2 regions of the Paraburkholderia sp. GAS334 genome follow, and region 1 is predicted to be linked to the other one. Evidence: predicted binding sites of a transcription regulator. Region 1 holds the regulator's gene; the other holds the start of a gene.
What was found. The regulator HrcA, encoded in region 1, represses chaperone genes, less so after heat shock. The targets are predictions, from matches to a motif close to TTAGCACTCNNNNNNNNNGAGTGCTAA.

Region 1 (11,863 bases):
GAGCAGATCTTTTTCAGTCGCCGACGGAATCACGAGTTTCGCAAAGCGCGCCTGCAAGGTACCCGGCGAATCTTTCGTCGCGCCCGGCAGCCACGAGACGTGACCGGACACCTGGTTCGAGCCGATGTTCGCCTGCCACCGGCCGGCGTCGCGCGACGCGCCGACGACGAGGTCGTCCCAGTGGCGCTTCAGGAGCGTGAGTGTGCCGATATGGATCGCGAAGCGCGTCGGCAGGAACTGCTGTGCCGTCGTGTTCGGCACGCCGGGCTGGATGGCGTCCTTGCTGCCGCTGCGCATCTGCGAGATGAGCGCGCGCCACGCGTCGGCGTCCAGCTGCTCGACGTCGGCCGTGGCAGTGACGCCCTCCAGCGGCAGATCAGCCGGTTTGTTGACGCCGATCGCGCCGCGAACGACCGTCAGCGGCTGCTTCGGGTCGTGGCGTAGCAGGTAAGTGGCGGCGACGGGGCCGAAGGTGAGGTCGGCGCGTTGCAGGCCGGCGTCGGCGGGGCCGGCGGAAGAGGCGGACGCAGCCGGCGAGATGGAGGAACCGGAAGACCGCGGCGACCGGGATGCGCCACCCGCCGCACCCGTCAAAGGCGGCCGGAACGTGAAGCGCAGCGGCATCGGTTCGCCCATCGGCTTGTTGAACGGCGCGGGGAAGTTGAGCGCGAGGCCGGTCAGATCGGAGCTTGCCGTGACGTCGGGCGAGCGTCCCCTGGCGCCTTGAATGCTCATCTGATAGGGCGCGCTGCCGCTCATGTGCGCGAGCACCTGCGTGGCCGGCCCGCGCAGGTTCAGCCCCTGCGCGGCGTCGACGCCGATCCGGCCGGCGATATCGAATGCATACGTGCCGTCCTGCCGGTAGCCGCCACTCGCATGCACGTCGCCGCCAAGGAAGTGCGCGGACAGGCGATCGGTCTGCGCCGTGTGCTCCGTGAACCGCAGTTTGCCGTTGAGCCGCGAGAGCGGCGGCGCTTTCTCCATGACCAGCGTGTTGTTCTGGAAGCCGATCGTGCCGTCGACCGCGATGTGCGGCTTCGGCGTGCGCGGCACCGTGAGCTTGAGTGCGAGCGTGGCCGGTCCTTCGGCGCGGACCTTCCCGCCGGCGTGCTTCGAGATGCCGCCGAGCGCGCTGTTATTCACGTAGTCGAGCAGGTCGGCGAGCGGACCGCGTCCGTCGCCGGTGATGACGAGGTTCGACGCCCTCGTGCCGAGATCGTCGATCTTTCCGGTGACCTTGCCGAGCGCCACGCGCTTGTAGTGCGCGCGATCGACGTCGAAACGCAGCACGTTTTCCTTCAGCTCGAACTTGCCGTCGATGCCATCGAACGCGGGCCAGACACTCGGCGTGCCGTCCTTCAACGTTCGCGGCGGCCAGGGCGACGGCTCGAAGCGTCCGCCACGAAACGGTGCGACGATGTGAAACACGCCCGCGGTCGGATCGCGCGAGTAGGGGAATTTATCGAGGTTGCCGTGCACCTCGATCGTCGCGCCTTGCGAGGTGCCGCCCTGCAGACCGTGCCCGAGATAGAGACGCAGCTTTTCGCTGATGCTCGTCGGCAGATAGCGCGGAATCTGCGGCACCTTCGCGCGATCGAACACGGCCTTCAGATCGAGTGCGCCGCGTCCGTGGCCAGGGTTCGTGTAATTCGCGGTGACCGTGGCGGCGGTATCGGCATTCGCAACCGCGAGATCGGAGAGCACCACCGAGAACGCCTTGTGCTGCTCGCCTCGAGCGGCCGGCCTGATTTCCCAGTGACCGTGGCCGGTCATCCGGTCGAACAGCAGGCGCGGATCGTCGAACACGCCGGGCAGCGTGACGGCGACTTTGGCGGTGTCGATCGTGACGGCGCCGTGGTTTTCGTCCGCGTCGACGCTGCCCCACAGATTTTCGACCCCGGGAATGCCCGCGCGCGGGTGGTTCCGCAGGGTGAGACCCGGCGGCGGTTCCTGTGCGGCGACGCTGATGCCCTGCAGGTCGCCCTTGAAGCGGTAACGGACGATCGGTTCAGCGCCGGGCGGACGATGTTCGGCGGCGGCTTCGCCGGAATCGGGCTTGTCACGCTCGACTTCGATCACGTAGTTCGCGACCATTCCGCGCGGGTTGAAGCGCACGAGTTCGTTCAACAGTTTGCGTGGGAGTGGCAGCGCACGGCTGAATTCCGCGAGGATGCCGAGGTCGACGCGATCGCCATTGATGCTGATCAGCTGGCCGTGCTGGACGCTCGGCATCCGGAAACGGCCGTTCAGCGTCGAGAGCGTGAGCGAGCGCGTGACCGGCGTGCCGTCATCGAGCGGCGGCTGGCCGAGTTCGGCATGCAGGTCGCTCAACTGCAACTTGAAGTCGCGGCTGGCCAGGTCCACGTTCCAGATGAAATCCGCGACTGGCAGGTCGAGCTTCGGCTGCGTCGGACGCACGCGCATCGATACATTGGCGCCGGCCAGATGGCCGCCGGCGGAGGTCATGCGGCCCTCAGCGAAGTCGATCCAGATCGAGTTATCGATGCGGCCCGCGAAAGTTTCGACCGGGAAATCGATATAGCGCGCGAGCGTCGGCAGGTCGACCGGACCGGTAGACAGATACGCGTGACCTTTCCAGTTGATCGGCTTGCCGGCCGCCGAAAGCGGCGCGTGACGGAAGTTCGCGCGAAAGTCGAGCGGGCCGTGCAACACGTTGCCCTCGGCCGGCGCCTGTAACGCGAGCCGGTGATCGGACCCGTCGGTGAGAATCGCGAGACGGATGTCGTGCAGCTTGATTTCGGGCGCGTCGTGCCGTGCATCCCGCCAGCGCAGCGTGCCGCCGCGCAGCACGATGGCCTGCTGACGCAGCAGCCAGGTGGTGAACGTGTCGCTACCGGTGTGGCGGGTGGGAAGCGGCACGCCGGCGACGGACAGCACGCCGTCCGTGCCGCGCGCGATCAGCACGTCCGGTTTGTCGACGATCAGGGTCGAGAGCACCGGCGCGAATTGCAGGAACGACCTCCACGACAGGGTCGCGGTGGCGTGCGGAATGGTCAGCGCAGTGTTGCCGTCGCTATCGCGGATCGTGACGTTGGTGATGTCGAGGCCGGGCTGGAAGCCTGTCCAGTGCGGCGCAAGCTGGCCGATGTTCAGTTGCGCGTGCAACTTCGAGGACACGACCGCTTCGATGCGCGGACGAAACGAATCGATGTTCGGCAGGACCGCGTAACGCAAACCGAGGACGAGGGTCGCCACGATGAAGTACAGCACCAGCGCGAGTGCAAGGACGACTCGCAGCGTATGGCGCAGCACAGCATGGTCGCTCCCGCTGTTGGGCCTGGCGCGTCCGGCTTCGTGCGGCTCGGCGGATTCGTTTGGCTCGGACATGCTGCGACGGGTGGGCGTATGGTAGTTTTGCGGTCTGACGACGAAATGTAACACACGGGCCAGCGGCCACGGGCGTTGGGTGAAACGTCCGGCCAGCAAGCCTTGCGACGGGGTATGACATGGCGCGAAGCTCACCTTTGAAGCCGTGCTGATGGCTGCGCCGGACTCAACCTGTCCGCGCGATGTGCATGGTGTGCGTGTTGTGCGATGTCGCGATTGATGTAGCAACGAGCGAGCCAGACCTTAGATGACTGAATCCACCTTGATGAGTTCCGCCTGGTCGCACTACGCGGCACGCGCCGTGGCGGCCCGACCCGGACTCGCGGCACGCGTGGCGGCACTGGCTGCCGCGCCGGTCACCCGCGCACAGATCGACGCGCGGCTCGATGCGTTGACCGGCCAGCTTCGTGCCTCGTCCGATGTGCCGCTCACCGAAGATGCCCTGAAAAAGGCGCTTCGCCAGTTACGCACCGAGGTCTTCTGCGCCGTGATGGAGCGCGATCTGTCGGGCCGCGCGGATGTCGCCGAAGTCACCGGCACGATGACCGATCTCGCCGAAGCGACGATCCAGCGCGCGCTGGCCGTCCTGTCCGCCGACCTCGAAACGCTCTATGGCGAGCCGCACGGCCCGGATGGCGAGCGCCTCACGCTGGGCGTGGTCGGCATGGGCAAGCTGGGTGGCCGCGAGCTGAATGTGTCGTCGGATATTGATCTGATCTTTCTCTACGAAGAGGACGGCGAGACGGCCGGCGGCCAGCGCTCGCCGATTGCGACGCAGGACTTCTTCACGCGCCTCGGCAAACGGCTGATCGCCGCGCTCGCCGAAGTGACCGCCGATGGCTACGTGTTTCGTGTCGATATGCGGCTGCGTCCGAATGGCGATTCGGGGCCACTTGTGTGCAGCCTCGGCATGCTCGAAGAGTATTTCTATGTACAGGGCCGCGAGTGGGAGCGTTACGCGTGGATCAAGGGCCGGCTCGTGTCGGAAAGCGAGAGCGAGGCGGCGCGACGTCTGTCAAAGCAGCTCGACGCGATCGTCACGCCGTTCGTGTATCGCCGCTATCTGGATTTTGGCGTGATCGCGGCGATTCGCTCGCTGCATCTGCAGATCCGCCAGGAAGCGCAGCGCCGCGCGTCGATGCGTCCCGACAAGGCCGACGACATCAAGCTTGGACGCGGCGGCATCCGCGAGATCGAGTTCAGCGCGCAGGTGTTCCAGCTGATTCGCGGTGGTCAGGACGCGGGTTTCCGCGTGCGGCCGACGTTGAGCGTGCTGCGGCACGCCGCGGCGCACGGGCTGATCGCGCCTTCGGTGTGCGTCGAGCTTTCGCAGGCGTATCGCTTCCTGCGCGACCTGGAACACCGGCTGCAATACCGTAGCGACGCGCAAACGCACGCGATGCCGGTCGAGCCCGAAGAACGCGCGCAGCTCGCGAAGACAATGGGCTTCGACGATTACGCCTCGCTGATGACGACGCTCGACGGACATCGCGAACGCGTCGAACTGCAGTTCGATCAGATTTTCGCCGACAAGGTGAACGGTCAGCACGGCTGCGGCGCGCCGGAAGACGGCGCGGCGGTGTGGGTCTGGAGCAGCGCGCTCGATGACGAAAGCGCCGACGAAGCGCTGCGCGCGCGCATCGTCGAACTGGGCGTCGCGGAACCGGCGGAGCTGCTCGACCGGCTGCGTGCCGTCTGGCGTTCGTCGCGCTATACGGGGCTCGCCGAGCGTAGCCGACAGCGCTTCGACATCGTCGCGCAGCGCGCGCTCGAAGCCGCACGCACGCTGGAGCCGGCCGAGCGGCGCGGCGATACGATCGCGCGCTTCTTCGATCTGCTCGAAACGGTGAGCCGGCGCGGCGTGTATCTCGCGCTGCTGACGGAATATCCGGTGGCGCTGCATCGTGTGCTGTCGGTGCTGGGCGGCTCGCGCTGGGCGGCGGGTTACCTGATCCGGCATCCGCAACTGCTCGACGAACTGCTCGATGACGAGGCCATCGCAAGCCCGTTCGACTGGCCCGAGTTCAAGCGCACGTTGCGTGCGCGGATCGCCGCGGCGGACGGCGTGGAGCAGCAGATGGACCTGCTGCGCCACGCGCACCAGGCGGAAGTATTCCGGATCCTGCTCATCGATCTGGCTGGGCATCTTACCGTCGAGCATGTGAGCGACAGGCTCTCCGAACTCGCCGACGCCGTGCTCGACGTGACGCTCGAAGCCGTCTGGAAGACGGTCGCCAAACGGCATCGCGAGGTGCCGCGCTTCGCGGTGATCGCGTACGGCAAGCTGGGCGGCAAGGAACTGGGTTACGCGTCGGACCTCGACGTGATCTTCCTCTACGACGACCCCGACGATGCAGCCGCCGACGTCTACGCCACCTTCACGCGACGCCTCATCACATGGCTCACGATGGCAACGGGCGCGGGCACGCTCTTCGATGTCGATCTGCGCTTGCGGCCGAATGGCGAATCGGGGCTGCTCGTCACCGATCTGGACGCGTTCCGTCGTTATCAGCTGCGCGAAGGCGACGCGGCCAACACCGCGTGGGTGTGGGAACACCAGGCGCTGTCGCGCGCGCGTTACTGTGCGGGCGACGCGGAGATCGGCGCGCGGTTCGAGGCGATCCGCACCCAGGTGCTGACGACGCCGCGCGATGCCGCTTTGCTCGCGAAGGAAATTGTCGAGATGCGTGAGCGCGTCGCGGCGGGGCATCCGAACCGGACCGAACTGTTCGATCTGAAACACGACCGAGGTGGAATGGTCGATATCGAGTTCACCGTGCAGTACTGGGTGCTGCTGCACGCCGCGCGTGATCCGGAGCTGATCCGCAACACAGGGAATATTGCGCTGCTACGCGAGGTGTCGCGCTTCGGTCTGATGAGCGAGGAAGAAGCGGAGACAGTGGGGGCGGCTTACCGGACGTATCGCAAGCTGCAGCACAGGCTGCGTCTGGACGGGATGGAAAAGGCGCGGGTCGATCCGGAGCAGGTGAAGGCGGAGCGGGAAGCGGTGCTCGGGTTGTGGCGGCGGGTGTTTGGGTGAGGGCGGCGGGGCGGGCCCTCAGGCCGTCAGCATTTCCTTCGCATGCTTGCGCGTGGTCGCGGTGATCTCGATGCCGCCCAGCATCCGCGCGACTTCTTCGATGCGGCTCGACTTGTCGAGCGGCGTGACGCTGCTGGTCGTGCCGCCCTCGCCGTTCCCGCCCTTCGCCACCTGAAAGTGATGATCGCCGCGCGCCGCGACCTGCGGCAAATGCGTGACGCACAGCACCTGGCGGTCGCGTCCGAGTTGATGCAGCAATCGTCCGACCACTTCCGCGACGCCACCGCCAATGCCCGTATCCACTTCGTCGAAGATCAGTGTCGGGGTGGGACTGGCCGTGCTGGCGATCACGGCGAGCGCGAGGCTGATCCGGGCCAGTTCGCCGCCCGACGCGACTTTCGCGAGCGGCCGCAACGGTACGCCTGCGTGGCCCGCGACGCGAAACTCGATCTGTTCCATGCCATGCGCGCCACCTTCCGGTAGCGTCACAAGCGCCGCTTCGAAGCTGCCGCCGGCCATCGACAGTTCCTGCATGCCGGTCGTGACTGCCGAGCCGAGCGCTTTGGCTGCCTTCGTGCGCGACTTCGACAGTACCTTTGCTTCGGCGAGATACGCTTCTTTTGCTTTGGCTTCGGCGGCGCGGAGGCTGTCGAGATCCGCAGCGGCATCGAGTGCGGCGAGTTGCGCCCGACGGGTTTCGTGTTCTTCGGGCAGGGTTTCCGGCTGAAGACGGAACTTGCGCGCCATCGAATGCAATGCTTCGAGGCGCTTTTCGACCTGGGCGAGCCGGTCGGGATCGAGCTCGAGCCGCTGCGCGTAATGCGAGAGCGAGTACGACGCTTCCTGCAACTGGATTTCGGCGGGCTCGAGCGCGGCGAGCGCATCGTTCAACGCAGGATCGATTTCGGCAAGATCGCGCACCTTCGAGATGATCGAGCCGAGATGCGTGATCATCGCCTCGTCGGATTCGGACAATGCGCCGAGCGCGGCCTCTACGCCCTCGATCAGGTTCGCCGAGTGCGAGAGCCGGCGATGCTCGGTGTTGACCTCTTCCCATTCGCCGGATTGCGGCGCGAGCTTGTCAAGTTCGGCGAGCTGCCAGGCAAGACGCTCGCGTTCGAGTTGCAGTTCGCGATCGCGTGTCTGGGCTGTTTCCACCGCTTGCGCTGCTTCGCGCCAGCTGCGCCAGGCGCGCGTGACTTTGGCCGCCGTGTCGAGTAGCCCGGCATGCGTGTCGAACAGTTCGCGCTGCGCGTCCGGTCGCATCAGTAACTGGTGCGCGTGCTGCCCGTGAATATCGACGAGCATTTCGCCGACTTCGCGCAGTTGCGCGAGCGTGGCCGCCGTGCCGTTGATGAACGCACGCGAGCGGCCGTTCGCATCGACCACCCGGCGCAGCATGACCGTACTGCCGTGCGCGTCTTCGGCATCGGCGCCGAGCGCCTGCTCGTCGAGCCAGCGTTCGACCTGCGCGTGGGTCGCGAACTCGGCGGTGATGTCGGCGCGTGACTCGCCCGTGCGCACGACGCTCGCATCCGCTCGCGCGCCGAGCGCCAGCGCGAGCGCATCGATCAGGATCGACTTGCCTGCACCTGTTTCACCGGAGAAAACCGTAAAGCCGCTGTCGAATTCAAGATCGAGCGCGGCGACGATCACGAAGTCGCGTATCGAGAGATGGCAAAGCATGGAGTATGGTCTGGTTAGCTGTTTTAGCGGCGAATTCGAAGCGGGCGGCGCGGTTGGGTTGTTGCGCTATTGCGTTCCTGCGCGGTCGCGCATGTCGGTCATCTGGTCATTCGATCGTTCGGTGGCCGGTTCAGGTCTGCGGATCGTCCGCGAGCGACGGGTGTTCGTTCCAGTGGAGCTTTTTGCGCAGCGTCGCGTAATAGCTGTAGCCGACCGGATGCAGGAACGGCACGGTATGGCGCGAACGACGCACATCGATGGTGTCGTTCAGTTCCAGCGCCGTGAACGACTGCATGTCGAAGTTCACGTTCACGTCACGCCCCGAAATGATCTGAATGCTGACCGCTGAATCGTCCGGAATCACGATCGGGCGGTTCGACAGTGCGTGCGGCGCAATCGGCACGAGTACGAGCCCTTGCAGTTCCGGATGCAGGATCGGCCCAGACGACGACAGCGCGTACGCCGTCGAGCCAGTCGGGGTGGCGACGATCAGCCCGTCCGAGCGCTGGTTGTACATGAAGCGCCCGTCGACATAGACGCGCAGTTCCACCATGCCCGAGAAACCGCTCCGGTTGACCACCACGTCGTTGAATGCCAGCGCGTGATAGATCGCCTCGCCGTCACGCATAATGCGGGCCTCGAGCAGCGTTCGTTCTTCGCGCTCGAAAGTGCCCGCGAGCATCTGCGGGACGATTTCCTGCATGTCCGAAATCGGGATGTCCGTGATGAAGCCCAGCCGGCCATGATTGATACCGATCAGCGGCGTGCGATAGGGCGCCAGCTGACGTCCCATGCCGAGCATCGTGCCGTCGCCGCCCAACACCACCGCGACGTCGGCGCGGGCGCCAATCTCGGCGGGACGCAACGCCGGATAGTCGGTCACGCCGATTTCGTGGGCCGTCTCCGCTTCGAACACGACATCGAAGCCGCGCTTTGCAATGCACGAGGCGAGCGCCGTCAGCGGCTCACCGATGCCTGGCGTGTTGCTGCGCCCGACTAGCGCGACGGTCTTGAACTGGCTGGTTACTTGCATGCCGGCATTACACCATAGCTGTGCGTCGAAAAGAACCTTTCCCATTGTGGCCGAAGCGGAGCGGCACGAGGTGCCGCTCCAGGCGCCACCTGCCGGGGCGTCGCGCGGTGAAGGGACCCGCCGCGCGGTATGCGCGGGTTTGTCGTTAGAATGGTGAACCAGTGTTGACAAGCCGACCGGCGGAGTGTCGCTGCGACATCGTACTTCGCGAGGCACAGGTTGCCGCGCGAACCTGTAAATGTCGCGAAACGTTCCGTAATCGCTCCCTGTAGTGCCGCCGTTGAGCTAAAATTTTCCGTCATGCTAGATCCTCGCGCACAAACCCTCCTTAAAACGCTGATCGAGCGCTATATCGCCGAAGGTCAGCCGGTCGGCTCGCGCACGCTTTCCCGCTACTCGGGCCTCGAACTGAGTCCTGCGACCATCCGCAACGTGATGTCGGACCTCGAGGATCTCGGCCTCGTGATCAGCCCGCATACCTCTGCGGGACGCATTCCGACGCCGCGCGGCTACCGCCTTTTCGTCGACACGATGCTCACCGTCGAGTCCGCCGCCGACGAGGAAGCCGTCATGCGCACGGTCAAAACCACGCTTCAGGGCGGCGAGCCGCAAAAGATCGTCGCGGCAGCGGCGAGCGTACTGTCCAGCCTGTCGCAATTCGCGGGTGTCGTGCTTACGCCGCGGCGCAGCCACGTGTTCAAGCAGATCGAATTCATGCGCCTGTCCGACAAGCGCATCCTGCTTATCATCGTAACGCCCGAAGGCGACGTGCAAAACCGCATGATGGCGACGCAGCGCGACTTCTCGCCGTCGCAACTGGTGGAAGCCTCCAATTACATCAACGCGCATTTCGCGGGCCTTTCGTTTGACGAAGTGCGTCGCCGCCTGCGCGACGAAATCGACGAACTGCGCGGCGACATGACAACGTTGATGCACGCAGCCGTCACCGCCAGCACCGACGACACCGACCCCGGCGAGACGGTGCTGATTTCGGGTGAGCGCAATCTGCTCGAGGTCGCCGACCTTTCGTCGGACATGGCGCGGCTGCGCAAGCTTTTCGATGTGTTTGACCAGAAGACCAGCCTCCTTCAGTTGCTCGACGTGTCGAGTCACGCACAAGGCGTGCAGATTTTCATCGGCGGTGAATCGAATCTCGTGCCGATCGAAGAAATGAGCGTCGTGACAGCGCCGTACGAAGTGAACGGCAAGATCGTCGGCACGCTCGGCGTGATCGGGCCGACGCGCATGGCCTACAACCGTGTGATTCCGATCGTCGACATCACCGCACGGCTGCTTTCGATGAGCCTCAGCCAGCAATAGCACAGGGCTCACACCGCTCGTCGCGCATCTCTTGAGACAGATGATGCGCGATGGCGCGCGCTGCGCCAATAGGCCGAATGGCCAGCTATCGGCGGAAAACCGCGCCGCTATAATGGGCTTCACCTGAACCGTTTCCCTGCAGCACGCCACCAGGCCAACTGACTATGCGTTTCGATCTCGAGCGGCCTTCGCAGTCCGCTACGTCACATCGTGTCGCGGTGTTGCTGATCAATCTCGGCACACCGGATGCACCGACGCCTCGCGCCGTGCGCCGCTATCTCGCGCAGTTTCTGTCCGATCCCCGCGTGGTCGAGATTCCGGCTGTGGTCTGGCAGGTGGTTCTGCGTCTGCTGATCCTGCCGTTTCGCGGGCGCGCGTCGGCCAGGAAATACGCGGCCGTGTGGATGCCGGAAGGCTCGCCACTGCGTGTGCATACGGAAAAGCAGGTGGAAGCGCTGCGGCATCTGCTGCATCTGAACGACTATCAGGTGATCGTCGATTATGCGATGCGTTATGGCACGCCGGGCATTCCCGCGATGCTGAACCAGCTGAAACTGTCGGGCGCGGAGCGCGTGCTGCTGGTGCCGATGTATCCGCAGTATTCGTCGTCCACGACAGCCACCGCATTCGACGAGGCCTTCGTCGCCCTTCGGCGCATGCGCAACCAGCCGGAAATCCGCACGGTGCGTCACTATTGCGATCATCCTGCGTACATCGTTGCGCTGGCCGCGCAGGTGCGCCATTACTGGCAGACGCACGGCCATCCGGACTTTGCGAACGGCGACAAGCTCGTACTCAGTTTTCACGGCGTGCCGAAACGCACGCTCGATCTGGGTGATCCGTATCACGAGCAATGCCAGCAGACGGGCGCGCTGCTGATGAACGCGTTGCATCTGTCGCCGGTGGAATGCCGGATTACGTTCCAGTCGCGTTTCGGGCGTGCTGAATGGCTGCAGCCCTACACGGCACCGACATTGAAAGAGCTCGGTCTCGCGGGCGTGCGCCGCGCGGACGTGTTCTGTCCAGGTTTCACCGCCGATTGTCTGGAGACGATCGAGGAAATTGGCCTTGAGGTGCGTGACGAGTTTCTGCACGCGGGCGGCAAGGAATTTCACCGCATCCCTTGCGTCAACGCGTCTTCAGCATGGATCGCGGCGCTGGGCGAGATCGTCGCGCAGCATCTGCAGGGCTGGCCGGTGATCCAGCCGGCGCCTGTGCAGGGAACGGCGGTTGCGCAGGCGTAAAGGGTTGAGAAGGGTTGAGAAGGGTTGAGAAGGGCTGAGAAGGGTTGACACAGGGCGGGGCGTCCCGTCAGGACGGAAGCTTCAATGAACTACAGGATTGACACTGAACCGGGCGCGCGTCTGCGCATCGACAAATGGCTCTGGGCCGCGCGCTTCTTCAAGACGCGCTCGCTGGCGGCGGACGCTGTCGAG
Region 2 (11,863 bases), on a different contig from region 1:
GTGAAGGCGCGACGATCGAGATCCTCGGCGTAGGTCCGCAAGCTGCGGCCGCAGTCGAAGCGGTCGCGCATGAGTTGTTGCGCGAAGCGCATGGCGAAGTCGAAGAAAAACCGGCACGTCAAAGCTCGCCTGCGCCGGTTCAGGTCGCGCGTGCGGCGGGCGAAACGCTCGCGCCGAACACGCTCGCAGGCGTGTGTGCAGCGCCCGGTATTGCGGTTGGCAAGATCGTGCGTTGGGACGACGCCGATCTCGATCCGCCTGAAGTCGCAAGCGGTACGTCGGCGGCGGAAAGCCGTCTGCTCGACAAGGCGCTCGCCGCAATCGATGCAGAACTGAACACGACCGTGCGCGAAGCATCGCAACGCGGCGCTGTCGGCGAAGCGGGCATTTTCGCGGTGCATCGCGTGCTGCTCGAAGACCCGACGCTGCTCGACGCCGCGCGCGATCTGATCAGCCTCGGCAAGAGCGCCGGCTTCGCGTGGCGCTCGGCGATCCGTGCGCAGATCGCCGTGCTCGCGAATATCGACGACGCACTCCTCGCCGAACGTGCCGCCGATCTGCGCGACATCGAAAAGCGCGTGTTGCGCGCGCTCGGGTATTCGAATAGCGCAGCGCGTGTGCTGCCCGACGAAGCCGTGCTCGCTGCGGAAGAGTTCACGCCGTCGGATCTGTCGTCGCTGGATCGGACCCGCGTCACGGCGCTCGTGATGGCACGTGGCGGCGCGACGTCGCACGCGGCGATCATCGCGCGCCAGATTGGCATTCCGGCGCTCGTCGCTGTCGGCGACGCGCTCTTTGCCGTACCCGAAGGCACGCAGGTCGTGGTCGATGCGAGCGCTGGCCGTCTCGAACATGCACCGACGGCGCTCGACGTCGAACGTGCGCGCACCGAGCGACAGCGTCTGGCTGGCGTGCGTGAAGCGAACCGTCGCACGTCGCAACAGGCGGCGGTCACCAGCGACGGCCGCGCGATCGAAGTCGCTGCAAACATCGCGACGCTCGACGACGCGAAGACCGCGGTCGACAACGGCGCCGACGCCGTCGGCCTGCTGCGCACCGAACTGCTCTTCATCCATCGCCAGGCTGCGCCGAATGTCGATGAACATCGACAGAGCTATCAGACGATCGTCGACGCGCTGAACGGCCGCACGGCGATCATCCGCACGCTCGACGTCGGCGCGGACAAGGAAGTCGACTACCTGACCCTGCCGCCGGAAACGAACCCGGCGCTGGGCCTGCGCGGTATCCGTCTCGCCCAGGTGCGCCCGGATCTGCTTGACGACCAGCTGCGCGGCCTGCTTGCCGTGCAGCCGCTCGGCGCCGTGCGCATCCTGCTGCCGATGGTCACCGATTCGGGCGAACTTGTTCGCCTGCGCAAACGCATCGACGAACTGGCGCGCGAAGCCGGTCGCACGGATGCGATCGAAGTCGGCGTGATGATCGAAGTGCCGTCGGCGGCGCTGCTCGCGGACCAGCTTTCGCAGCACGCGGACTTCCTGTCGATCGGCACCAACGACCTCACCCAATACACGCTCGCGATGGACCGCTGCCAGCCGGACCTCGCCGCGCAGGCGGACGGTCTGCATCCGGCGGTGCTGCGTCTGATCGACGCCACCGTGAAGGGCGCGGAAAAGCACGGCAAGTGGGTCGGCGTGTGCGGTGCCCTGGCGGGCGATCCGCTGGCAGTGCCGCTCCTCGTCGGCCTTGGCGTGACTGAGCTTTCCGTGGATCCGGTGTCGGTGCCGGGCATCAAGGCGCGGGTGCGCAACCTCGATTATCAGCTGTGCCGTCAGCGCGCCCAGGATGCCCTGGCGCTCGATTCGGCGCAGGCGGTAAGGGCAGTGAGCCGCGAAGTCTGGCCACAGGACTGAACCCCATACAGTCCGCGACAGCCTTCGCAACACGAAGACGCAAAAGACGTAATGCAATGACGTAGGCAATAACTACGACCTCGACTCAACGAAGGGAATTGGAGATATCAATGGATGGGAATCCGTTTCTGAAGATTCAGCGCCTCGGTCGCGCGCTGATGCTGCCGATTGCAGTGCTGCCGGTTGCCGGCCTGCTGCTGCGCCTCGGCCAGCCCGATGTGTTCAACATCAAGATGATTGCCGACGCTGGCGGCGCGATTTTCGACAACCTGCCGCTGCTGTTTGCAATCGGCGTGGCAGTCGGTTTCGCGAAGGACAACAACGGCGTCGCGGCGCTGGCAGGTGCAATCGGCTATCTCATCGAGATCGCCGTGATGAAGGACATCAACGACAAGCTCAACATGGGCGTGCTGTCGGGGATCGTGGCGGGTATCGTCGCGGGGCTGCTGTACAACCGGTACAAGGACATCAAGCTGCCCGACTACCTCGCGTTCTTCGGAGGGAAACGCTTCGTGCCGATTGTCACCGGGGTTGTCTGTCTGGCGATAGGCATCGTGTTCGGCTATGCGTGGGCGCCGGTTCAGGCCGTCATCGACCTGGCCGGCCACTGGCTGACAACCGCAGGCGCAATCGGCGCGTTCGTATTCGGCGTGCTGAACCGTCTGCTGCTGGTCACCGGTCTGCACCACATCCTGAATTCGCTGACGTGGTTCGTATTCGGCTCGTTCACGCCGCCGGGCGGCGCGGCGGTGACGGGCGACCTGCATCGCTTCTTCGCAGGCGATCCGACGGCCGGAACGTTCATGACGGGCTTCTTCCCGGTCATGATGTTCGGTCTGCCGGCTGCGTGTCTCGCGATGTTCCATGAAGCACCGAAGGAACGCCGCGCGCTGGTGGGCGGCCTGCTGTTCTCGATGGCGCTCACCTCGTTCCTGACGGGCGTGACGGAGCCGATCGAATTCAGCTTCATGTTCCTCGCGCCGGTGCTGTATGTGATCCACGCGCTGCTGACGGGCCTCGCGCTCGCGATCTGCTCGGCGCTCGGCATTCACCTCGGCTTCACGTTCTCGGCGGGCGCGATCGACTACGTGCTGAACTACGGTCTGTCGACGAAGGGCTGGATGGCGATTCCGATCGGCATCGTGTACTCGGTGGTGTACTACGGCCTGTTCCGCTTCTTCATCCGCAAGTTCAACATGGCGACACCGGGTCGCGAACCCGTTACGGCCGATGCGGACGGTGAAGTGGAAACGTCGTCGGGCGGTCTTGCGGCTCCCGCAGCGGGTGTTGCCGCGACGCGCGCGCAACGTTACATCGCCGCTCTGGGTGGCGCGTCGAACCTGACGCTCGTCGATGCATGCACGACGCGTCTGCGTCTGTCGGTGGTGGATTCGAACCAGGTATCGGAAGCGGATTTGAAGACTGTCGGCGCGCGCGGCGTGCTGAAGCGCGGCGCGACCAACGTGCAGGTCATCATCGGACCGGAAGCGGACATGATCGCCGACGAAATCCGCACGACGATCGATCAGGGTGGTGCTCTGGAAGTGAAGCCGGCTGCCGTGGCTGCACCGGTTGTAGCCGCTTCGGGCGGCGTTGCGGCGGAAGGCGGTCCGCTGGATCCGGATCCGGCGCGCTGGCTGGCTGTGTTTGGTGGCGCGGGCAATGTCGTCTCGATCGACGCCGTCGCAGCGACACGTCTGCGTGTCGTGGTGCGCGATGCATTGGCGGTGGATGGTCAGCGTCTGAACGCGCTGGACGTTGCATGGGTGACGGACGATACGTTCCACATCGTCGTCGGCCAGGCTGCAGCGCGCTACGCGCAGCAACTGGCGACGCGTCTGCCGGCAACGGGCGGAGCAGCGGTAGAGCCTGCCTAAGGTTTAAGCGTTAAGCTTTAAGCTGATGAAATGAAAAGAGCGGCGCCTTTTTTGTGGGCGCCGCTCTTTCGTTTACGGTTCGGTTTTTCCGCGTTGTCGAGTTCCGGTTTCCGCATCCGGGCCTGCGATGCGGACGCGGACAACAAACTCGCGTTCAATCCGCTCGCGAAGACGTATGCGAGTCCTGACCGTGCTTCGTTGCAGCCGCCACTGCTGCCGTCACAGGACGCCGCGCTTCAAACCACATCACGTTAATGATGCCGAACGCGAGTGCCACACCGATGCCGAGAATCCAGCTGAAATACCACATCACAAGCTCCTTCGAATCCGTTCCGGACGACGCCCGTTTCGACGCGAGCGCCGCGTTGATGTTCAATACAACGAATGGGTGTTTTCTTCGATCGCTTTCGCTGTCACCTTGCCGCGCATCACGCGATACACCCAGCTCGTGTAGATCAGGATCAGCGGCAGGAAAATAATGACGGCAATCAGCATGATCTGAAGCGTCATCTGGCTCGACGTCGAATCCCAGACGGTGAGGCTGCTGCGATTGTCGAGCGACGAAGGCATGATGAAGGGAAACATCGAGAAACCCGCCGTCAGGATCACACCAATGATCATCAACCCGGTCGAGACAAACGCGGTCTTCTCGAAGCGCGAACTGGCCAGCGCCAGCGCGAGCACGCCGCCGACAATGCCGACGACCGGCGCCGCGATCATCCATGGATACGTCGAGTAGTTGGTCAGCCACAGTCCAGGTGCGCCGATCACGCTCTTCAGGAGCGGATTGGCGACGGTATCGAGCGGTGCGGCATCGACGATCTGATAGCCGCCGATCAAGGTCGCGATCAGCAGGCCGGCGATCAGGAACAGCGCAACGGCTGCCAGCGACGTAATGCGCAGCGCCACCGACGCGCGTCGCGCCACGATGCCATCCGATTTCATCTTGACGAACGCCGCGCCGTGCGCCGCGAGCATCGACACGCTGACAAGCCCGCACACCAGCGCGAACGGATTGAGCAGCGCGAAGAAGCCGCCGTGATACGTCACGCGCAGATCGGTATCGAACTCGAAGGGCACGCCTTGCAGCAGGTTGCCGAACGCGACGCCGAACACGAGTGCCGGCACGAAGCCACCGACGAACAGAGCCCAGTCCCACGCCGTGCGCCAGCGCGGATCCTCGCGCTTGTTGCGATAGTCGAAGCCGACCGGCCGGAAGAACAGCGCGAACAGGACAAGCAGCATCGCGAAATAGAAACCGGAGAACGATGCCGCGTACACCAGCGGCCAGGCCGCGAACATCGCGCCGCCTGCCGTGATGAGCCAGACCTGATTGCCTTCCCACGTGGCGCCGACCGTGTTCACAACGATGCGTCGCTCGCCGTCGGTCTTGCCGATGAAGGGCAGCAGGATCGCCGCGCCCATGTCGAAGCCGTCAGTGAGCGCGAAGCCGATCAGTAGCACGCCGATCAGCACCCACCAGACCAGTTTGAGGGTTGCGTAATCCATGATGAATTTTCCCGTTGAACAGATTGGTGGTGAATTACGCAGTGGGCTTGCCAGCCAGTGCCGGCGCCAGCGTGTCCTGCTCGTGGTGATAGCGGCCCGTGTGCAGCGACGACGGACCCAGACGCGCGTACTTGAACATCAGCATGATCTCGATGATGAAGAGCGCCGTGTAGAACACCACGAAACCGGCGAGGCTCAGATACAGATCGCTGGGCTGCAGGCTCGAAGCGGACAGCGACGTCGGTAGAATGCCCGCGATGGTCCACGGTTGACGGCCCACTTCAGCGACGATCCAGCCGAACTCGGCCGCAAGCCACGGCAATGGGATCGCCCACACGGCCCAGCGCAGGAACCAGCGGCGTTTGTCGAGCAGCAGCGAGCGTTGCGCGCAGAACCAGAACGCGAGCACGAACGTCGCGAGGAACAGGATGCCGAGGCCGACCATCAGGCGGAACGAGAAGAACACCGGCGCGACGGGCGGGATCGTCTTCTTAGCGGCCTGCCTGATCTGATCAGGCGTGGCGTCAGTGACGTTGGTCGTGAACTGCTTGAGCATCAGGCCGTAGCCGAGGTCGGCCTTGTGCGCGTCGAACGTCGCGCGGGCTTCGTCGGTGTCGTCGCCGCTTTTTAGCTGCTGCAACGCGCCGTACGCGAGCATGCCATTCCTGATGCGCGTTTCGCTATGCGCCATCAGGTCTTTCAGGCCAAGCACCGGTTCATCGAGCGAACGGGTCGCGATGATGCCGAGTGCGTACGGTACCCGGATCGCATAGTCGGTTCGCTCTTCCTGCTGGTTCGGAATACCGAAGATCGTGAACGGTGCAGGCGCGGGCGCCGTTTCCCATTCTGATTCAATGGCAGCAAGTTTGACCTGCTGAACTTCACCCGTACGATAGCCGGATTCGTCGCCGAGCACGATCACGCATATCGTCGACGCGAGACCAAAGCCTGCCGCGATCGCAAACGAACGCAGTGCAAATTCTGTATCGCGACGCTTCAGCAGATACCACGACGACACACCGAGCACGAACATCGACGCTGTCACATAACCCGCCGACACCGTGTGGACGAACTTCACCTGCGCGACCGGATTGAACAGCACGTCGAAGATGCTCGACAGTTCCATCCGCATCGTTTCGTAGTTGAAGTGGGCGCCGACCGGATTGTTCATCCAGCCGTTCGCGACCAGAATCCACAGCGCCGACAGGTTCGACCCGAGCGCGACGAGGAACGTGACGGTCAGATGCTGCACTCTGGACAACCGGTTCCAGCCGAAGAAAAACAGGCCGACAAAGGTCGACTCCAGAAAGAACGCCATCAGCCCTTCGACGGCCAGCGGCACGCCGAAAATATCGCCGACGTAATGCGAGTAGTACGACCAGTTCGTGCCGAACTGGAACTCGAGCGTGAGCCCGGTCGTGACACCCATCGCGAAGTTGATCCCAAAGAGCTTGCCCCAGAACTGGGTCATGTCCTTGTAGATCTGCTTGCCGGTCATCACGTAGACCGACTCCATGATGACGAGCAGCCACGAAAGGCCGAGCGTCAGCGGTACGAACAGGAAATGGTAGAGCGCCGTAACGGCGAACTGTAAGCGCGAAAGATCGACGACTTCGCTAGCGGGCATGAGTATCACCTTGAGACGGATGCGATGCGGGAATGGCGAGTAGCGCCTGCGCGACGACCGCGGGCGGCAGCGACATGTGCTCCGCCTGCGGATGATTGAAGAATGCGTATTTGAGGATCATCAGCAGCGCGAACTTGATCGCGAGCACGATGACGATGTCGCGTGCGAAGGTCGGGCCGCGCGCCCATGCGGTGCAACGCGCGCGCAGGCTTCGGTGAGCAGCGGGGGTCCTGTGATTCAGCGTTATGGTCATGATCGGTCGATGACGGCTCCATGAGAGGAATGCCGGTCGGGCCGCATGGCGCGGCCAGGCAATGCATAACGGAATTCTAGGAGCGGGCCAGTCGACGCGGGCGTTCCACGCTGCGGCATACGGTCGCGAAGGCGAACCCGCGAAACCAGTATCACCGCGCTCTTTGCGTTGCGTCAACTAAAAGGGCGCGACTGTCCCGGAAATGGCTCGGGAATTGAGAGGCAGACAAGAAAAAGCCCCGCCATCTTTCGAAGGCAGGGCCTGGTGTACTACATGTGCCGAACAAACCGGCTGGCGCGTTACGCGTATTCGCTCAAAGCGCCGCGCATTTTCTTCATCGCGCTCGCCTCGATCTGACGGATACGTTCCGCCGACACGCCGAACTCATCAGCGAGTTCGTGCAGCGTCGACCCACCCGAACCGTCGTCTTCGACCTTCAGCCAGCGTGCCTCGATGATGCGGCGGCTGCGGGCGTCGAGCGCTTCGAGCGCACTGGCGATGCCGTCGCTGTGCAGCTTGTCGCGCTGACGTGCGGCGAGTACGGCCGTCGGCTCGTTGTGCGAATCGGCGAGCCACGCGATCGGCGAATACGCTTCTTCACCGTCCTCGACCTGACCTTCCAGCGCGATATCGCCACCGGACAGACGCGTTTCCATCTCGGCCACTTCTTCGCGCTTCACGTTCAGTTCAGTCGCGAGGCCTTCGATTTCCTCCGGCGTGAACGCCTGGAAACCCTGCTTGTGGCTGCGCAGGTTGAAGAACAGCTTGCGCTGCGCCTTGGTGGTGGCAACCTTCACCATGCGCCAGTTGCGCAGGATGTATTCGTGGATCTCGGCCTTGATCCAGTGCATCGCGTACGAAACCAGACGCACGTTCTGCGACGGATCGAAGCGCTTCACGGCCTTCATCAGGCCGATGTTGCCTTCCTGGATCAGGTCTGCATGCGGCAGGCCATAGCCCAGGTAGTTACGCGCGATCGACACGACAAGGCGCAGGTGCGACAGTACCAGACGGCGGGCGGAACCAAGATCGTTCTGCTCGCGAAATTCGGTGGCGAACTGGCGTTCTTCCGCCGGCGTCAGCATCGGAATCCGGTTAACGGCCTGGATGTAGGCGTCGATATTGCCCAGCTGGCCGGGCAGCAATGAAGAATGCGCGAGCGCCAGTGCACCTGCCGGAGCGGCCTTAGCCGACGACGGGCTCAGAGTACTCGGAAGGGTCAGTGCATTGCTCACGTAAGAAACTCCTATGGAATCAACCAAAAGCTCAGTCAGAAAACGACTCCCGTGGATGTTAGCACTCTGGTAACAGGAGTGCTAATACTTAGAGGCCGTAGGGACTTGAGAGTTCCGTAAATCCTATCGAAACTTCATGTTCAATAGCATGATACGCCAACTGCAAAAACTTTGCTTGGCCCGTACAATTTACCCGTCGCGGCAGAGAACGCGATAGAACGACCGGTTTTCGTCATATCTAAAGGAACTATTTGCGTCAATCCCTTCTCTTGGATAAGGTTCTTTTTTAACCGGCTTATCTCGAAAACGTTGGCAACCGCCTCGCGGCGACCCTGAAGATTGGGCAGAGGGTGTTCAATGAAAAAGAAAAACTCAAGTCTCGGCCCGGCGCTTCGATGCGCGTTCGTTCTGGGGCTCCTGACCTTTTCGGGGCTGGCCGCCGCGGATCAGTTCGGGGTTCAGGTTGCGGGCGGGATGGCCGATCATCACGTCAACAAGCTTGATCTCGGCGTTGTCTGGGATCCGGATCTGACGTGGTGGGAGATCGGCGGGTGGCATTTTTCGCTGATCGGCGAGGCGCACGTCGCGTGGTGGCACAGCAGTGAGGGCGACGTCCACAAAAACACCGGCGAACTCGGCGTCACGCCGGTGATCCGCTTCATCAAGGGTTCAGGCTGGTTCCGGCCGTTTATCGAGGCGGGCGTCGGCGTGCGTGTGCTGACCAGTCCGACGATTTCCCGCTCGTACACGCTATCGACGGCGTTTCAGTTCGCGGATATGGCGGGCGTCGGCGCCCAGTTTGGCGACCGTCAGCAGTACGCGGCGGGATTTCGTTTCCAGCATATGTCGAACGCCGGTATCAAAGAGCCGAATCCTGGTATAAATTTCACCCAGCTATATCTGCAATACAACTTCTGACGATCGGCGTTGCCGCGCGCGGCGCCCTTCGATGCAAGGGGGCTGAGCGATGGCGGCAAAAGTGATCGAGGCGATTCGCGGGCTGGAGCGGGACCGCTTTCGCGCGATGGTCGACGGCAACGGTGAACTGCTCGACACGCTGCTGTCGGACAACGTGATCTACGTCCATACGAACGGCAAGCGCGAGTCGAAGCAGCAGTTCATCGACGCCATCACGGCCGGCCGCCGTCGTTACCGTCAGATCGAGATCCAGTCGCAGGACGTGATCGCGGTGGGCAATGAGACCTGCGTTGTCACGGGCCGCGCGCTGATCGAGATGGAAGCGAACAATGGCGCGCTGCTCTTTCCGATCGCGTACACGGCGATCCAGACGCAGGAAGCGGGCCGCTGGCGTCTGATCGCCTGGCAGGCGACGCGCTGCGCGATCGAGTGAACCCGGTAGGTTCCATCGCCAGGCCGCCTTGTGAGCCGCCTGGGCGCGTTACGCGTGACGTTGCGTCATGTTTCGACGCTTCGGCACTGGGTGTGTCGCGTGTCAGCCGTTTTTTCTGACGCTAACCTCTACGCCTACGCTGCGACCCGCCGGTCGACCGGCGCCCATACCGCGCGGTTGACACCGCTGACGACCGCATCGACGACCGCAGTCGCATCGTCCTCGCTCACGCCAACGCCGTACCGTACCGGCTGCTCGTCGACGCGGCAGCCGACAAACGCCGCGACGCGGCCGTCCGTCGTCCGCAGGCTTTCATACGACGTGATTTCGATCGACTGACCCGCGGCCGTCGTCATCGCCCGTGCCACAGACTGCGCGTGCGATTCGCCGCCGCTTTCGGCGCGTGCATCAGCCGATCCGACGACGTTCACGTCGCGGTTCTCCCAGCGTACGGTCGACGCGGTGACGCGCGCCGCCGGGCCGTCCGTATCGAAGTATTCCCGTGCGAAGAGCGCACAGATCGCGTCGCCGGTGACTTCGACGCCGGATTGATCCGCGACCGTCTGCACGGCGTGGCTGAACTCGATCTGCACGCGACGCGGCGGCGTGAAGCCCATACCGCGCTCCAGCAGATACGTCGAGCCGCCCTTGCCGGACTGGCTGTTTACGCGGATGACCGCGTCGTAGCTGCGGCCGAGATCGGCCGGATCGATCGGCAGATACGGCACTTCCCAGACGGCGTCGGGCGCCTGCTGGGCGAAACCCTTGCGGATCGCGTCCTGATGCGAGCCGGAGAACGCCGTGAACACGAGATCGCCCGCGTACGGATGGCGCGGATGTACCGGAATCTGGTTGCAGCGTTCAACGACGCGACGCACCGCGTCGATATCGGAGAAATCGAGGCCCGGATCGACGCCCTGCGTGTACAGGTTCATCGCGAGCGTGACGATATCGACGTTGCCGGTGCGCTCGCCGTTGCCGAAAAGACAGCCTTCGACGCGATCGGCACCCGCCATCAACGCAAGTTCTGCGGCGGCGACAGCCGTGCCGCGGTCGTTATGCGGATGCACCGAGAGCACGATGCTGTCGCGATAGCCGAGGTTGCGGTCCATCCATTCGATCTGGTCGGCGAACACGTTCGGCGTGGCCGCTTCGACCGTCGCGGGGAGGTTGACGATCATCTTGTGATCGCGCGTCGGACGCCACGTCTGCGCGACCGCGTCGCACACTTCGCGCGCGAAGGTAAGCTCGGTCATGCTGAACGTTTCCGGCGAATACTGGTAGATCCAGTGGGTCTGCGGGCGCGCGTCGGCGTACTGGCGGATGATCCGCGTGCCTTCCACTGCCAGCGCCTTCACCTCGTCCTTCGACTGGTTGAACACGATCTTGCGGAACGACGGCGCGATCGCGTTGTAAAGATGCACGATCGCGCGCGGCGTGCCTTCGAGCGCCTCGAACGTGCGCGCGATCAGTTCTTCGCGCGACTGCACGAGCACTTCGATGGTCACATCGTCGGGAATGCGGTTTTCGTCGATGAGCTTGCGAACGAAATCGAAGTCGGTCTGCGAAGCCGACGGAAAGCCGACTTCGATTTCCTTGAAGCCAATGGCCACCAGCGTCTCGAAGAATTCGAGCTTCTGCGCGATGCTCATCGGCTCGATCAGCGACTGGTTGCCATCGCGCAGATCGGTGCTCATCCAGACCGGCGCACGCTCGATCGTGCGGCTCGGCCATTTACGGCCGGTCAGGCGGACGGCGGGAAAAGGGCGGTACTTCTCAGCAGGGTTGCGCAACATGGTGAACCTCGTTCGTTGTGTCGTGTTCGTGTGTGTCTGCGTGTAAAGGGATGTAGCGGCGGCGAGCTGCACTAGCGGCGCGCTTCCCTTAGGGGCACGGTCCGCCAGCCGGTGGCTGGCGGTAGCAACGAACGGGCGCGAACGAAGAAGGTCATCGCAATGATGACGCTGTTGACGGCGATGGCTTGTGCCCATGCAACGTGCATTTTGACCTCGCGATTCATCCGAAGGATAAACGGACGAACACTGACGACAGGTTGTAAGAGGTACGGCGGATCTGGGGTGAAGCTGAAACTGCGGAACTGCTGGAGGACCGCGCTGTGAAACTGGATGCGCGGTGCTAC

Region 2: rpoH (RNA polymerase sigma factor RpoH) is a predicted target of HrcA. The motif match lies at 8,431-8,457, and genes of this name have one in related genera.

The regions. Positions count from the first base shown of each region.
Region 1 covers NZ_JBNDMO010000003.1:237,439-249,301, reverse strand. The annotation lists gene P3T21_RS08005 (YhdP family protein) at 1-3,348, opposite strand, end outside; gene glnE (bifunctional [glutamate--ammonia ligase]-adenylyl-L-tyrosine phosphorylase/[glutamate--ammonia-ligase] adenylyltransferase) at 3,596-6,388, shown strand; gene recN (DNA repair protein RecN) at 6,407-8,074, opposite strand; gene P3T21_RS07990 (NAD kinase) at 8,205-9,152, opposite strand; gene hrcA (heat-inducible transcriptional repressor HrcA) at 9,408-10,427, shown strand; gene hemH (ferrochelatase) at 10,592-11,671, shown strand; gene P3T21_RS07975 (RNA-binding S4 domain-containing protein) at 11,756-11,863, shown strand, end outside.
Region 2 covers NZ_JBNDMO010000002.1:406,972-418,834, reverse strand. The annotation lists gene ptsP (phosphoenolpyruvate--protein phosphotransferase) at 1-1,871, shown strand, start outside; gene nagE (N-acetylglucosamine-specific PTS transporter subunit IIBC) at 1,982-3,748, shown strand; partial or broken gene cydX (cytochrome bd-I oxidase subunit CydX) at 3,975-4,058, opposite strand; gene cydB (cytochrome d ubiquinol oxidase subunit II) at 4,121-5,257, opposite strand; gene P3T21_RS05260 (cytochrome ubiquinol oxidase subunit I) at 5,292-6,884, opposite strand; gene cydP (cytochrome oxidase putative small subunit CydP) at 6,874-7,137, opposite strand; gene rpoH (RNA polymerase sigma factor RpoH) at 7,437-8,372, opposite strand; gene P3T21_RS05245 (acyloxyacyl hydrolase) at 8,730-9,290, shown strand; gene P3T21_RS05240 (nuclear transport factor 2 family protein) at 9,340-9,723, shown strand; gene leuA (2-isopropylmalate synthase) at 9,858-11,519, opposite strand.